DNA from 4 places in the Streptomyces sp. NPDC059906 genome. Region 1 is predicted to be linked to each of the others. Evidence: riboswitches for the same ligand, from Rfam matches in the RefSeq annotation. Region 1 holds a riboswitch; each other region holds the start of a gene.

What was found. A riboswitch is a leader RNA that binds a small molecule or an ion and turns the genes downstream of it on or off. The one in region 1 is predicted to bind cobalamin.
Region 2: another riboswitch for cobalamin. It lies ahead of ACFV9J_RS28900 (energy-coupling factor ABC transporter permease); the one in region 1 lies ahead of ACFV9J_RS17865 (ABC transporter substrate-binding protein).
Region 3: another riboswitch for cobalamin. It lies ahead of ACFV9J_RS09390 (cobalamin biosynthesis protein); the one in region 1 lies ahead of ACFV9J_RS17865 (ABC transporter substrate-binding protein).
Region 4: another riboswitch for cobalamin. It lies ahead of ACFV9J_RS25155 (ribonucleoside-diphosphate reductase subunit alpha); the one in region 1 lies ahead of ACFV9J_RS17865 (ABC transporter substrate-binding protein).

Annotation. Positions count from the first base shown of each region.
Region 1 is NZ_JBHWKU010000010.1:147,696-151,257, reverse strand. Features, by position in the region: gene ACFV9J_RS17870 (FecCD family ABC transporter permease) at 1-277, opposite strand, end outside; gene ACFV9J_RS17865 (ABC transporter substrate-binding protein) at 313-1,338, opposite strand; cobalamin riboswitch at 1,387-1,508, opposite strand; gene ACFV9J_RS17860 (class I SAM-dependent methyltransferase) at 1,597-2,346, opposite strand; gene ACFV9J_RS17855 (MFS transporter) at 2,315-3,562, opposite strand, start outside.
Region 2 is NZ_JBHWKU010000023.1:70,477-74,038, forward strand. Features, by position in the region: gene cbiQ (cobalt ECF transporter T component CbiQ) at 1-724, opposite strand, end outside; gene ACFV9J_RS28895 (energy-coupling factor ABC transporter substrate-binding protein) at 725-1,063, opposite strand; gene ACFV9J_RS28900 (energy-coupling factor ABC transporter permease) at 1,060-1,767, opposite strand; cobalamin riboswitch at 1,797-1,984, opposite strand; gene ACFV9J_RS28905 (MerR family transcriptional regulator) at 2,055-2,648, opposite strand; gene ACFV9J_RS28910 (potassium channel family protein) at 2,739-3,320, opposite strand; gene ACFV9J_RS28915 (chloride channel protein) at 3,317-3,562, opposite strand, start outside.
Region 3 is NZ_JBHWKU010000004.1:373,163-376,724, forward strand. Features, by position in the region: gene ACFV9J_RS09385 (cobyric acid synthase) at 1-464, opposite strand, end outside; gene ACFV9J_RS09390 (cobalamin biosynthesis protein) at 461-1,450, opposite strand; cobalamin riboswitch at 1,556-1,689, opposite strand; gene ACFV9J_RS09395 (hypothetical protein) at 1,849-2,070, opposite strand; gene pitH (low-affinity phosphate transporter PitH) at 2,105-3,376, opposite strand.
Region 4 is NZ_JBHWKU010000017.1:158,996-162,557, forward strand. Features, by position in the region: gene ACFV9J_RS25155 (ribonucleoside-diphosphate reductase subunit alpha) at 1-1,913, opposite strand, end outside; cobalamin riboswitch at 2,041-2,202, opposite strand; partial or broken gene ACFV9J_RS25160 (GNAT family N-acetyltransferase) at 2,264-2,771, opposite strand; gene mctP (monocarboxylate uptake permease MctP) at 2,844-3,562, opposite strand, start outside.

The sequences.
Region 1 (3,562 bases):
CGATCACCGCGAGTCCCGCGCCGGTGACCGCACCGAGCAGCACCCGCGGCGCCCGTACGTCCACCACGATGGTCTCCCGGGCCCGGGACCAGTCCGGCTGCCGCCGGTCGATGCCCAGCGCGTGCGTCACGATGCCCCACACCTGGCCCGGCGGCACGTGCACGGAGCCGATCGCGAGGCCCGCCGTCGCGGAGACGACGAGCAGGGCGGTGAGTACCAGCAGCGTGACGCCGAGCCGCGTACGGCCCGGTCCTGATCCGGTGGACTTCCCCCGCACCGTCCCTTCGGCGGGCGTGCCGGTGGCGGCCTGGGTCACCGGAAGCTCTCGGGGTGCAGTCCGCGGGCCAGGTCGTCGACCGCGTAGGCCGAGCGGATGCCGACCAGGGTGGCGGTCAGCGGCAGGACGACGAACCGCTTGTTCCTGACGGCGGGTACGTCGGCGAGCGCGGGCTGGGAGAGCAGGAACTTCTTCTTCTCCTCGACGCTTTTGGCGCCGGCGTAGTCGTAGACGGCGATGACTTCCGGCCTGCGCTCGACGACCTGCTCCCAGGAGACGTCGCCGAAGACATCGTCCAGGTCGGCGAAGACGTTCTCGCCGCCGGCCAGCCGGATCAGTTCGGTTCCCAGGCTCTTGCCGCCCGCGGTGAAGGCGCTCTTGTCGCCGCTGTCGTAGACGAAGACGGGCACCTGGGGCTCGCCCTTGACGGCGGTGGTGGCCTTGCCGACCCGTGTCCGGAGGTCGGCGACCAGTTCGTCCGCCCGGTCGGGCACGCCGAAGATCTTGCCGATGGTGCGGATCTCGTCGTAGGTGTCCTTCATCGTCACGCGCTTCTTGCCGCAGTACTCGCGGTTGAGGTGGGTGTGGATGCCGGCGTCGGCGAACGCCTTGCGGGAGCGGCCCTCGTTCTCGGCGAAGGCGCTGCCGTAACCGCCGTAGACGAGGTCCGGCTCGGCGTCCAGGATCCGCTCGAACGACGGCTCCTTCTTCGCCAGTTCGGGGACCGACTCGTAGTCCTTCCGCAACTCGGGCAGGACGGCGGAGTCGGGGAAGGCCGTGCCGACCATGCGGTCCTTCAGACCGAGGGCGAGCATGAGTTCCGCCGGGTGCTGATGGATGGTGACCACCCGCGACGGCGGCCTGTCGTACGTCGTCTTCACACCGCAGTTGTCGATCGTGACCGGGAAGCCCGCGGGCACGGCCGCGGTGGCCTGCGCGTCGCCACCGCTCTCGTCGGACGAACCGCAGCCGGTGGCCAGCAGCACGGACGAGAGGGCCACGGCGGTGACCGTGGCACGAAGGAACCCGCGCGTGCGGGCAGGGGTGAACAAAGGGGACACGTGAAGCCTCCTGGAGTCCGCGCTCCTCGGGACGGGCCCGCGACGGACCAGTGTCCTGACTCCCGGATCGACGTTCCCTCCGCCTTCCCGCGCACAGCGCAGTGGCATGTCGGAGGGGCGCTCCCCGGTCACAGTGGCGGGACCGTGCCGGATTCGCACCGGCTTCCTGTCTCCCGTCGCGGCGATGACCAGATGATCCTACGACCCCTGAGCAGGCGGCAAAAGGGCGTGCGGACCCGGCCGCACGCCCTGCCTTCCTCACGCTTCGCGGACCGCCCGAAGGACGAGCCGCTCGGCGTTCGCGTCGTAGGGGCGTCCGTCGAACCCGCCGAAGACCTCCACGCGGCCGAACCCCGCTTCCTCGGCCATCCGCCGCAACTCCACCGCGCTGTACACGAACCATGTCAAGGTGGCCCGCGTCACCCGCTCGCCCCGGACCAGCACCCACTCGCTGCGCAGCCGCGCCCATTCGTCCAGCACGGTGTCGGTCTGCACCATCAGGTCGTCGCCCCGCCGCACCACCTTGGGCGGGGTGACCCTGCGGGCCAGGAGCTCCTTCCCGGCCAGGTCGAGGACGAGCGTGCCGCCCGGGGCGAGGCAGGTGTGCATGGTGCGCAGCACGCGCGCGTTGTCGGCGGGATCCTCGAAGTATCCGAAGGAGGTGAACATGTTGAGGACGACGTCGAAGCCGCCCGGCGCTTCGTACTCGCGGGCGTCGGCCCGGACGTACGTCACCTCGGCACCGGCGTCGGCCGACCGCTTGCGTGCCCGGTCCAGCATGGCCGGGCTCAGATCCACTCCGGTCACGCGGTGCCCGCGGCGTGCGAGCGGGACGGTGAACACCCCCGGCCCGCAGCACAGGTCCAGCACGCGTGATCTCTCGGTCAGGGCGAGCAGGGGAGAGGTGTCGAGGAGTTCCTCGGCCTGCTCGTAGCGCTGCTCGGAGAAGAGGAAGTCGTGGAACTCGGTCCAGAAGTCATCGTCCTGGAATCCGCCCGTCCGTGTCATCGCGGGTCAGTGCTCCTTCGTGGTCGCCGTCGGGGACAGGGCGCCGCGCCGTGCGGCGGCGCAGGGTGAGCAGCAGAGGGGGAAGCAGCAGGCACTGCGCGGCTGCCAGCAGCCAGAACCAGCCGGTGTGTCCGGCCCGTTCGCCGAGGCCGTACACCTGCCCGCCCAGCACGCCGCTCGCGCAGGCGCCCAGGCCCGCGGCCAGCCGCTGCCGGCCGAAGACGACGGCGTCGGAGCGGGGGCTCCGGCGCAGTGCCTCCAGGTCGTTCTTGAGGAACAGCACGATGTCGCCGAGGGTGATCAGCGCGCCGCCCGCCAGCAGCGCCGCCCGGGTACCGGCCGCCAGCACGGCCAGGCCCGCTGCCAGGCCCGTGAACCCGACCGCGAGGGCGAGGGCGTACGGCATGCGCCGGATCAGGCCGGACGCGAGCGGCTGTACGACGACGACCAGCGTGAAACAGAGCAGCAGCACCAGACTGTAGAAGGCGCTGGAAGCGCGCTCGACGGCGTACACCGCCAGGAAGTGCTGGAAGTGGAAGTAGAGGTAAAAGGCCAGCGCGTTGGCGGCGAACGGCAGGAGTGCCACGCCGGCGAGTAGTCCCGGGCGGGCCGTTTGCGTCGATTCGGCGGGGTGCGTCCCGTGGGTCTCCGGTAGCCGTGCGTGTCCTGCCGTGACCGCGAGGAACAGCGTCGTGACGGCTGCGAACAGCCAGCCGGGCGCGGACAGGACGAACGGCCCGGCGATGAGCGGGCCGAGGGCCATCCCGGCGTTGAGTGCCGCGTTGCCCGCCGACAGGAACGCCGGGCGGCGCTGGTCGTCGACGCCGTGTACCAGGTACGCCTTGTTGGCGGGCAGGTAGAGCGCGGCACCGCAGCACGTCAGGACCAGTGCCCAGACGGCGAGGGGCGGCCAGCGCAGGGCCAGCAGGAGCCCGGTGAAACCGGCGGTGCGTACGGCCAGTGCCCACAGCATGGTGCGGCGCAGCCCGATCCGGTCCGCGAGGGCTCCGCCGGCGATGCCGCCGGAGAACTGCACGAGCGATGCCACGGCCAGGACCACGCCGACCGTGCCGAGCCCCATCCCGAGCCGCTCGTGCAGGAACACCGACATGAACGGCAGGACCATGAAGCTGCCGAGGGGGATGAGGAAGGAGCTGAGCAGGAGGAACCGCAGCGGGCCGGTGAGCGGGAACAGCGAGGCCCGCAGGCCCGGTTC
Region 2 (3,562 bases), on a different contig from region 1:
GGGTGAGGCCGGCCAGCGCCGCAAGGAGCGCGACGCTCGCCGCCGTGAACGGCACCGAGACGCGCGCCTCGGGCACCAGTACGCGCAGGGTGCCGTCGTAACCGCGCCCGGCGAGCCCCGACTGGAGCCGCGCCGCCCGGTCGAAGGCCCGCACGAACGCGGTGGCGCCGAGCCCGCCGAGCGAACGCCAGGTCGCGGCCCGGGTGGTGTGGCCGAGCCGCGCCGCCTGCGCCTGACGGATCCGGCGTACGGAGTCCAGCAGCAGGAAACTCATCCGGTACGTCACCAGCGCCACGTCCACCACCGGCGCGGGCACCCCGGCCCGCACCAGGCGCGGCAACAGGTCCGACATCGGCGTGGTGAACGCGAACAGCAGCACCCCCAGCGAGGCCGCCGAGGTGCGCAGCAGCAGCTCACCGGCGCGCGCCGCGCCGCCGTCGGCCGCCGACAGGAACCCGTCGGGACCCCCGACCTGCACCAGCAGCGGCAGCGCGCCCGTCACACAGAATCCCAGCGGCACCCGGTAGGCCCGCCACAGCCGCCGCCCCGGCACGCCCGCCGGGCCCAGCAGTACCGTCAGCGCCGCCACCAGCACCAGCGCCGCACCCGGCCAGGGCGGCAGCGAGATCGCGAGCACGGTCAGGCCGAGACCAAGCACCGCCTTGTCCACGGGATGACGGCGGCGCCAGCGGCTGCTGTGCGCCGCCGCGTCGATCGGCAGCACTCAGTCGCCCGCGGGGGCGTCCCGCAGCGCCGCCGCCGTCCGCTCCTCGCCCTGCCGCCGCCCCCGGCGCAGACCGAAGTAGTACGCCAGCACCCCCGCGCCGAGCGCGGCCTGCACCGCGAACAGCGCCGACTCGATCTCCCCGGACGGCGGTTCGTACAGCGGCGAGAACCACGGCTCGTAGTCCGGCTCGATCTCGGTGATCGCCGTCTCGGCCTCCGCGTCGGCACCGGCGAACGGCTCCTCCTTGTGGTCGCCGAGCCCCAGCACCAGCGGCAGCGCCGCGAGCGCGGCCACGGCGAGCAGCAGCAGAGCGTTGATCTTCGCGTTGCGGGTCATCGGGCCACCGCCTCCGGCTCGTCGGACGTGGTCTTCCCGGACCGGGTCAGCAGCACGCCCAGCCGGGTCAGTTCGCCCTTGCTGGACTGCACGAGCAGCCGCATCACGATCACCGTGAGCAGGCCCTCGCTCACCGCGAGCGGGATCTGGGTCACCGCGAAGATGGACCCGAACTTGCCGAGCGCGCCCAGGAATCCGCTGCTCGGGTCCGGGAAGGCCAGCGCCAGCTGCACGCTGGTGACGCAGTAGGTGGACAGGTCGGCGACGAACGCGCCGAAGAACACGGTGACCATGAGCGGCACGTCGAAGCGGCGCAGCAGTCTGTAGACCCCGTACCCGGCCCAGGGACCGACGATCGCCATCGAGAAGACGTTGGCGCCGAGCGTGGTCAGCCCGCCGTGGGCGAGCAGCAGCGCCTGGAAGAGCAGGGTGATGGTCCCCAGGACCGCCATGATCGGCGGCCGGAACAGGATGGCGCCCAGCCCGGTGCCGGTCGGGTGCGAACAACTCCCGGTGACGGACGGCAGTTTCAGGGCCGACAGCACGAACGTGAAGGCTCCGGAGGCGCCGAGGAGCAGCGTGCTCTCCGGGTGCTCCCTGACCTCACGGGTGAGTGACCGGACTCCGTGGACGACGAACGGCGCGGACGCGACACCCCAGGCGATCGCGTGCGCCGGTGGCAGAAAGCCCTCGGCTATGTGCATGGCTCAGCAGACCCTCTCCAGCACCTCGTGGATGGACGACGCGCCTTGGCCGGTCTCCTGGCTTACGGGTACCACCGCCCGTGCTCCGCCTTCCCGGATCGCAAGCGATCCAGTGGCTGCCCGTGAGGGCCGGAGCCGGACTTTCCCGATTCACAGTGGCGAGGGCCGCACCGGCATCACACCGGATTTCCCGTTCACCAAGGCGTGGCGACAGTAGTGCTCCCACGGGGGTGGGCACAAGCAGGCCTCGGGCCCGGCACCCGCCCCGCCGGACCGCCGCACACGCCTCAGGGCTGCGCAAACGCCCGGCGCCGCCGCTCCGTCAGCCGCCGCCGCTCGTCCTCGCCCAGCGTGGCGAAGATCTCCGCGCGCCTGTGGTGCAGGGCACGCAACTCCTCCTCGCCGAGCGACTCGGCCCAGCGGCGGCGCGCCTCGCTCAGGCGGGCGACTTCTTCCGGCGTCAGGGGACGTTCCATGGCGGTCATCTCCTCGATCACGTTCAGATAGGTCTCGGTCGAGCCGTCGGCCGAGGCGTCCAGCGCGTCCAGCACGCCGAGCAGCCGGATCCGCAGCTCGGCCGTCTGCCGCAGCCGCTCCTCGACGACGCCGAGCTGCCGCCGGATCAGCTCCGCCGGATCGTGGTCCGGCTCGGCGTCCAGCAGCGCGCGGATCTGCGCCAGGGGGAGCCCGAAGCTGCGCAGCGCCAGCACGCGGTGCAGGCGCCGGACGTCGTCGGCGTCGTAGCAGCGGTGGCCGCCCTCGGTGCGGGCGGACGGGGTGAGCAGACCGAGCCGGTCGTAGTAGCGCAGGGTGCGGATGCTCAGCCCGGTCTCCCGCGCGAGTTCGCCGATGCGCCGGGTGCCGTCGGTCGCGTACGTCATGGGGCTCCTCCTCGGTGTGCGACCGAGGCTAGAAGGTGACGCGGCGGCAGTTTCAAACCCCGTCCGGGACGGGACGTGAAACCGCCGCCGTCAGCGCGAGCGGCCGCGCTGGGGCCGCCGGGCCACCATGTCCCGCATGCGGGTGGTCAGCGCGGTGGCGGCGGCGGTGAGGAAGACGAAGCTGTACGTGATCTGCAGGATGGTCACGACCCGCGCGGCCTGGCCCCGCGGGGTGATGTCCCCGTACCCGACGGTGGCCAGCGTCACCACGGTGAAGTACAGCGCGTCGATCCGGGTGTGCAGCCCGCTGAACTGGCCCGGCGCCTTGGCCAGGGCGTAGTACGTCGCCGAGAAGACGTGCACCGACAGCACGATCAGCAGCGAGATGACCACCCCGGGGCGGCTGTCCGGATGGTCGAGGAGGACGTGCCGGATCTGCCGGAGCAGCAGCACGGCCACGACGGTCAGCAGCACCGCGAACAGCGTCCAGCTCAGCACCGGCCGCTGCGGGCCGAGGTGGTCGAGGGGGAGCAGGAAGTAGGCCACCACCACGGCGGCCGCGATCCCGACCCGTACGAGCCAGGGCCGGACGGCGTCCCAGCCGGTGCGGGTGCGGGTGCGGGTGCGGGGGCGTGGGCTCGGGCGCGGGTCTGCGGTCCGGCGGGTCCTCACCGTGCCGCTCCCGTCGTCGGCGCCCCGCCCGTCTCTCCGCCCGACTCCCCGCCGGGTGCCCGGCCCGCCTCCGGCCCGCTCCCGCGCACCAGCTGGGCGACGATGAACGCGACGACCGAGGCCGTCACGATCAGCGGCATCTGGTCGTGGGCGTCCCGGCCCAACAGCAGCACCGCCAGGACCGCGCTGGCCAGTGGCAGCCCCGTCACCGCGGCCGCCGCGGCGGCGATGCCGAGGGCGAG
Region 3 (3,562 bases), on a different contig from region 1:
CGGGCGATCCCCATGTTCACGATGTCGGTGCGACGCAGGTTGATCTCGGCCGGGCTGCCCGCCCCCTCGCAGATCACCGCGTCGTAGGTGCCGCGCAGTTCGGCGAGCGAGTCGAGCACCGTGCCGAGCAGCCGCTCCTGGCGCCCGCCGTGATAGCCGCGGGCGCTCATCTCGCCCACGGGCCTGCCGAGCAGCACGACCTGGCTGCTGCGCTCACCGCCGGGCTTGAGCAGCACGGGGTTCATGTGCGCGGTCGGCTCCACCCGGCAGGCCTGGGCCTGCATGGCCTGCGCCCGCCCGATCTCGGCGCCGTCCCGGGTCACGAAGGAGTTGAGCGACATGTTCTGCGCCTTGAAGGGCGCCACCTTGACGCCCTGGCGCACCAGCCAGCGGCAGATCCCGGCGGTGACGACGCTCTTGCCGGCGTCGGAGGTGGTGCCGGCGACGAGCAGGCCACCGTTCATGACGTACGTCCCTTCGCGACGCCCCGGTTCTTCAGGGAGGCGGCCCCGCTCGCGAGCAGCCGCGCGCCCGCGCACACGCCCAGCGCCAGCCAGCCCACGCGCCGGGACAGGCGTACGGCACGGTCGATGTCGCCGGAGCCGGACGCCCGTACGGCGCGTCCCGCCGCCCCGTTGAGGACGGGCCGGTGCTCGACCCGCCCGCCGTACGAGAGCGTCCCGCCGAGCCGCACGCCGAGGGCGCCCGCGAAGGAGGCCTCCACGGGCCCGGCGTTGGGGCTCGGGTGCCGTGCGGCGTCCGCGCGCCAGGCCCGTACGGCGCCCCGCGGGTCGCCACCGGCGACGGTGGCCAGTACGGCGGTGAGGCGGGCGCCCGGCCAGCCCGCGAGGTCGTCGAGGCGGGCCGAGGCCCAGCCGTAGCGGCGGTACCTGGGCGACTTGTGGCCGACCATCGCGTCCAGCGTGTTCACGGCCCGGAAGCCGAGCAGCCCCGGAACCCCGGCCACCGCGCCCCAGACCAGGGCGCCCACCACCGCGTCCGAGGTGTTCTCGGCGACGGACTCCACGACGGCCCGGGCGATCCCGTCGGCGTCCAGCGCCTGCGGGTCCCGCCCGCACAGGTGCGGCAGCCGCGCCCGCGCCGCCCCGACGTCCCCGGCGTCCAGGGCACGGCCGACGGCGGTGGCCTCGCGGGCCAGCGAGCTGCCGCCGACGACCGACCAGGTGGCCGCGGCGGTCAGCGCGACGGAGGCGGCGGGGGAGCGGCGTACGGCGTGCGCGGCGGCCGAGCCGAGGACGGCGGCGCCGCCGGCGCACACGACGGTGTGCAGGGCGCCCCAGCCCCGGTGGTCCCGCCACAGCACCTGTTCCACGGCGCCCGCGGCACGGCCGAACGCGGCGACCGGGTGTCCGCGGCGAGGATCGCCGAGGAGGAGGTCACCGAGGAGGCCGGCGGCGGCGCCGTACGCGAAGACGCGTCCGGCACGCACGGCTCAACCGGCCGTGGGAAGGGGAAGTCGAAGCGTGTCGCTGGTGAGCCCGGAACGGCAGCCGCGCATGGCGATAGGTCCTCACTCAGGGTGTCCGCGCCCTGGTTCGAAGAGCACGGCGGCGAGAGTTCCTGGCTCCCGGGGATCCTGTCCCCGGTCACAGTGGCGGGACCGCGCCGGATTCGCACCGGGCTTCCTCTTCTGCCGCCGTAGATGGCCCCGGAAGTCCACCACGGTCCGCGAACACCCGTCAACCTGGCGTTGACCTGCGACGGGGGAGTGTGCGAAGGCCCACACCCGAGTGGTGTGCGCCGGTACGCGAAGAGGCGGGGCGCGGAACGGTTCGAGTCCGTCCCGCGCCCCGCCCCGGGGGCGTGCGCCCGTGCGTGGGGCGACGCTCAGGCGACGATCAGATAGATCCCGTACGCCACCGCCGCCGTGCACGCCGCGAAGCACGCGTAGGCGCCGGTGACCGCGAGGGCCGCGGAGCCGCCCCGGGCGGCGGCCCGCTCCTGGCGGGAGAGGCCGACGATGCCGAGGGTGAACAGGCCCACCAGGGCCACCGTGACCACGAGGCTGACGCCGAAGACGGAGCCGAGGGCTGCCCAGTCGATGCTCATGGAGGTTCGCTTCCTTCGTACCCGGCAGGCGGGTTCAGACGGTGGTGGCGGCCGACGGGGCCTTGGGGTCGGGGGTGGTGGCCGGGGCGGGGACGGTGGCCGCCAGCTCCTCGGTCGCGCCCGTCGGGGGCGGCGACACGGCGGCCATCGCCGTGGTGACCACACCGGCGGGCTCGGGCTGCCCCGGCCCCTCGGTGTCCACCGGGTCGCCCTCGACGACGTTGGTGTGGTCGACGACCTCGCGGCGGGAGATCCGCCAGATCGCGAAGCTGGAGGCGATCAGGAACACCGCGACGAGGGCCGTACCCCAGTCGCCGGCGCGGCAGACCCACTCGGCGAGCGCGGCGACCAGGGCCGCGGCCGGCAGCGTCAGGCCCCAGGCGACGAACATCCGGGTGGCCGTGGACCAGCGGACCACACCGCCCTTGCGGCCGAGGCCCGCGCCCATCACCGCACCGGAGACCGAGTGCGTGGTGGACAGCGAGAAGCCGAGGTGGGAGGAGGCCAGGATGACCGTGGCGGCGCTGGTCTGGGCGGCGAAGCCCTGCTGCGGCTGGAGGTCGGTCAGGCCCTTGCCCATGGTGCGGATGATGCGCCAGCCGCCCAGGTAGGTGCCGAGCGCGATGGCCAGACCCGCGCTCAGGATGACCCACACCGGCGGGTCGGAGTCGGGGGCGAGCGAGCCGCCGGCGATCAGGGCGAGGGTGATGATGCCCATGGTCTTCTGGGCGTCGTTGGTGCCGTGGGCCAGCGAGACCAGACCGGCGGAGGCGATCTGCCCGGCCCGGTAGCCCTTCTTGGCGGCCCTGCCGTCGGCCTTGCGGCCCAGCGAGTACGTCATCCGGGACGCGAGCATCGCCGCGAGGCCGGCCACGAGCGGGGCGGCGATCGCGGGGAGGAGCACCTTGGTGACGAGGACGTCGCCGTTGACCGCGCCGATGCCGGCCGAGGCGACGGCGGCACCGATCAGGCCGCCCATCAGGGCGTGCGAGGAGCTGGACGGGAGCCCGACCAGCCAGGTCAGGAGGTTCCAGAGGATCGCGCCGACCAGGGCGGCGAAGATGACCTCGGGACGGATGCCGGTCTCGTCGACGAGACCCTTGGAGATCGTGTTGGCGACCTCCACCGAGAGGAAGGCGCCTACAAGGTTGAGGACGGCGGACATCGCCACCGCCACCTTGGGCTTGAGCGCACCGGTCGAAATGGTCGTTGCCATCGCGTTCGCGGTGTCGTGGAAACCGTTCGTGAAATCAAACGCGAGTGCGGTTACCACCACAATCGCGAGGATCAGCGAGAAGCTTTCCATTTACCCAGGCAATCGTTCGAGGTCGTTGGCGCGACGAACGTAGGTAACCAGGGTGAACGGAAGATGAACTGGGCAGGGCGTCACGGTGACCGGAAGCGGTGTCGAGGCCTCCCGCTGCGTACCCGCTCCGGTGCTCTCCGGAGACGTCCCTGGCAGGATCGCCGCGAGGGCGTCCGGCGACGGGAC
Region 4 (3,562 bases), on a different contig from region 1:
TCGCGCTTGAACAGGTTGGACACCTGCGGCTCGATGCACTCGTAGACACCGGCGATGGAGGCGATGGTCGCGGTCGGCGCGATGGCCAGGAGCAGGGAGTTGCGCAGTCCGGTCGTCGCCATGCGCTCGCGCAGCGCGGCCCAGCGCTCCGGCCAGGCCGGCTCGACGCCGTAGTGGTCCGGGTGCAGCACCCCCTTGGCCGTACGGGTCTTCTCCCAGGCCGGCGCGGGGCCGCCCCGCTCGGCGAGGTCGGCGGAGGTCTCGTACGCGGCGAGCATGATCCGCTCGGCGATGCGGGTGGACAGGGCCTTCGCCTCGGGGGAGTCGAAGGGCAGACGCAGCTGGAAGAAGACGTCCTGGAGGCCCATCGCGCCGAGGCCGACCGGGCGCCAGCGGGCGTTGGAGCGGCCCGCCTGCTCGGTCGGGTAGAAGTTGATGTCGACGACCCGGTCCAGGAAGGTGACCGCGGTGCGGACGGTGGCGTCCAGGCGCTCCCAGTCCATGTCGCCCTTCGCGGGGTCGACGAACGCGCCGAGGTTGACCGAGCCCAGGTTGCAGACCGCGGTCTCCCCGTCGTCGGTGACCTCCAGGATCTCCGTGCAGAGGTTGGATGAGTGGACGACGTGGCCGGGGGTCGCGGTCTGGTTGGCCGTGCGGTTGGCGGTGTCCTTGAAGGTCATCCAGCCGTTGCCGGTCTGCGCGAGGGTGCGCATCATGCGGCCGTACAGCTCCCGGGCGGGCAGCGTCCTGCGGGCCAGCCCCGCCTCCTCCGCCCTGCGGTAGGCGGCGTCGAACTCCTCGCCCCACAGGTCGGTCAGCTCCGGCACGTCGGCGGGGGAGAACAGCGACCAGGCCCCGTCGGCGTCCACGCGGCGCATGAACTCGTCCGGGATCCAGTGCGCGAGGTTCAGGTTGTGCGTACGGCGGGCGTCCTCGCCGGTGTTGTCCCGCAGCTCCAGGAACTCCTCGACGTCCGCGTGCCAGGTCTCCAGGTAGACCGCGGCGGCGCCCTTGCGCCGGCCGCCCTGGTTCACGGCGGCGACCGAGGCGTCCAGCGTCTTCAGGAACGGGACGATGCCGTTGGAGTGCCCGTTGGTGCCGCGGATCAGCGAACCCCGGGCGCGGACGCGGGAGTAGGCGATGCCGATGCCGCCGGCGTGCTTGGACAGGCGGGCCACCTGGTGGAGGCGGTCGTAGAGGGAGTCCAGCTCGTCCTTGGGGGAGTCCAGGAGGTAGCAGGACGACATCTGGGCGTGCCGGGTGCCGGAGTTGAAGAGGGTGGGGGAGGAGGGGAGGTAGTCGAGGCGGCTCATCAGGCCGTAGAGGGCGGCGACCTCGTCCACGGACCGGGTGGTGTCGTCCTCGGCGAGTCCGGCGGCGACCCGCAGCAGGAAGTGCTGGGGCGTCTCGACGGCCTTGCGGGTGAGCGGGTGGCGGAGCAGGTAGCGGCTGTAGACGGTACGCAGGCCGAAGTAGCCGAAGCGGTCGTCGGCGGCCGGGTCGACCAGCGCGTCGAGGCGGGCCGCGTGCAGCCGGACGAAGGCCGCGGTGCGGTCGGCGATCAGGCCCTCGCGGTGGCCGGTGGCGACGGAGTCGGTGAAGGTGACGACGCCCTGGGAGGCGGCCTCGGCGCGGATGCCGATGGTCAGCAGGCGGGCGGCCAGCCGGGAGTAGACCGGGTCCTCGGAGATCAGGCCGGCGGCGGCCTCGGTGGCCAGCTCGCGCAGCTCGGCCTCGTCGGCGCGGGCGGACCGGCCGCGCAGTGCGGCGGCGGCCACCCGGCCGGGGTCGGCGCCCTGGAGGTCGGCGGTCAGCCCGGTCAGGGTCCGCAGCAGGGCGGCACCGGGTCCGTCGGGTTCCCCGGTCGCCGTCACCGGGGTCGCTGAAGCCGGATCGGCTGGCGCGATGGTCACGTGGAGCACTCCCTCGCTCGGCACGGGGCCCGGCGGAGGGAGGGCAGGGGGCAGCTCACGAGCGCACGCGGCGTCGCGTCCACCGGCCCACTCCACGAGGCCCGGACGTCATGGCACCCGGGCCAGGGCGGCCGGGCGCGCTGTCGGCAGGTCCTCGGACTGGACAGGCGTGCGCGCACGTGCGAAGACGTACGGATGCACGCAAGTACACCGTTGCGGGACAGTTCCGGATTCGCACCGGATTCCCCTGCGGCGACAGCGAGCACGAGCATACATCTTGTGCCGGGGGACGCGAGCACCCCCAGATGTTGTGTCTCGACGGGGTGTTGTGATGGGGTGCCGCGGCCGTGTCAGAGCGTCAGTTCGTAGGTGAGCAGCGTGATGTCGTCCAGCTCCGGCAGCGGGTTCCAGTCGCGGTCGGGCGTGCGGACGAAGCCCCAGGCGCGCGTAGAGACGGTGGGCGGTGCGCATGGTGGCCTGGGTCGACAGCACGACGCCCGTGCACCCCGTCACCGTCCGGGCGCGGTCGACACAGGCCCGTACGAGGGCCTCGCCCGCCCCGCGGCCGCGTGCCTCGCGGGCGACGGCGAGCATGCGTATCTCGGCCTCGCCGGGGCGGGCTATGTCCGCCATGGGGCCGCCGGACGGTACGAAGGTCACGCCGCCGAGCACCCGGGTGTCGGCCACGGCGACCAGCACCTCGGCGGCCGCCGCCCGCTTGGCCACGTCGCGCAGCTCGTCCAGGTAGGAGTCGCTCTCCCCGAAGTCGAGGAGGCCGTCGCGCAGGTAGGCCTGCGCGGTGATCTCGCCGAGGGTGTCGTACTCCTCGGCCGTCGCCCGCCGGATCACGAAGTCCATGACCCCGAGTGTGCCCGACGGGTACGACAACGGGCCGCCGGATTTCTCCGACGGCCCGCCTCGAACCAGGGGTCAGTGCGAGCTGCCCGCCGTGGCCGGCGGCAGTTCCACCTGGACGCCGGGGTCGCCGGCGTCGGCCGTGTAGTCGCTCGGCTTGGTCTCGTCCACGCCGTCGGGCGCCTTGACCGCCCTCAGGACGAAGGTCAGGACCACGGTGACCAGGACGTTCAGCACGAAGGCGGTGAGACCGATGTAGCCGATCTCGCCGATGCCGGGGATCTCGTCGGAGGACCCGCCGAAGTGCGCCTGTGTCGGCGAGGCGACCCCGTAGGCGGCGACCGTGCCGTAGATCATGCCGACCGCCCAGCCGCCGAGCAGCGCCCAGCGGTGGAACCAGCGGGTGAACAGGCCGCCGACCAGGGCCGGGAAGGTCTGCAGGATCCAGATGCCGCCCAGCAGCTGGAAGTTGATCGCGACGGTCTTGTCCATGCCCAGGACGAAGATCAGCGCGCCCACCTTCACCAGGAGCGACACCAGCTTGGAGACCTTCGTCTCCTGTGCCGGGGTGGCGTCCGGCTTGATGAAGTCCTTGTAGATGTTGCGGGTGAAGAGGTTCGCGGCCGCGATCGACATGATCGCCGCCGGGACCAGGGCGCCGATGCCGATCGCCGCGAAGGCCACGCCCGCGAACCAGTCCGGGAACATGGTCTCGAACAGCTGCGGGATTGCCAGCTGGCCGTTGTCCACCTTCACCCCGGCCGCGATCGCCATGAAGCCGAGCAGCGCGAGCA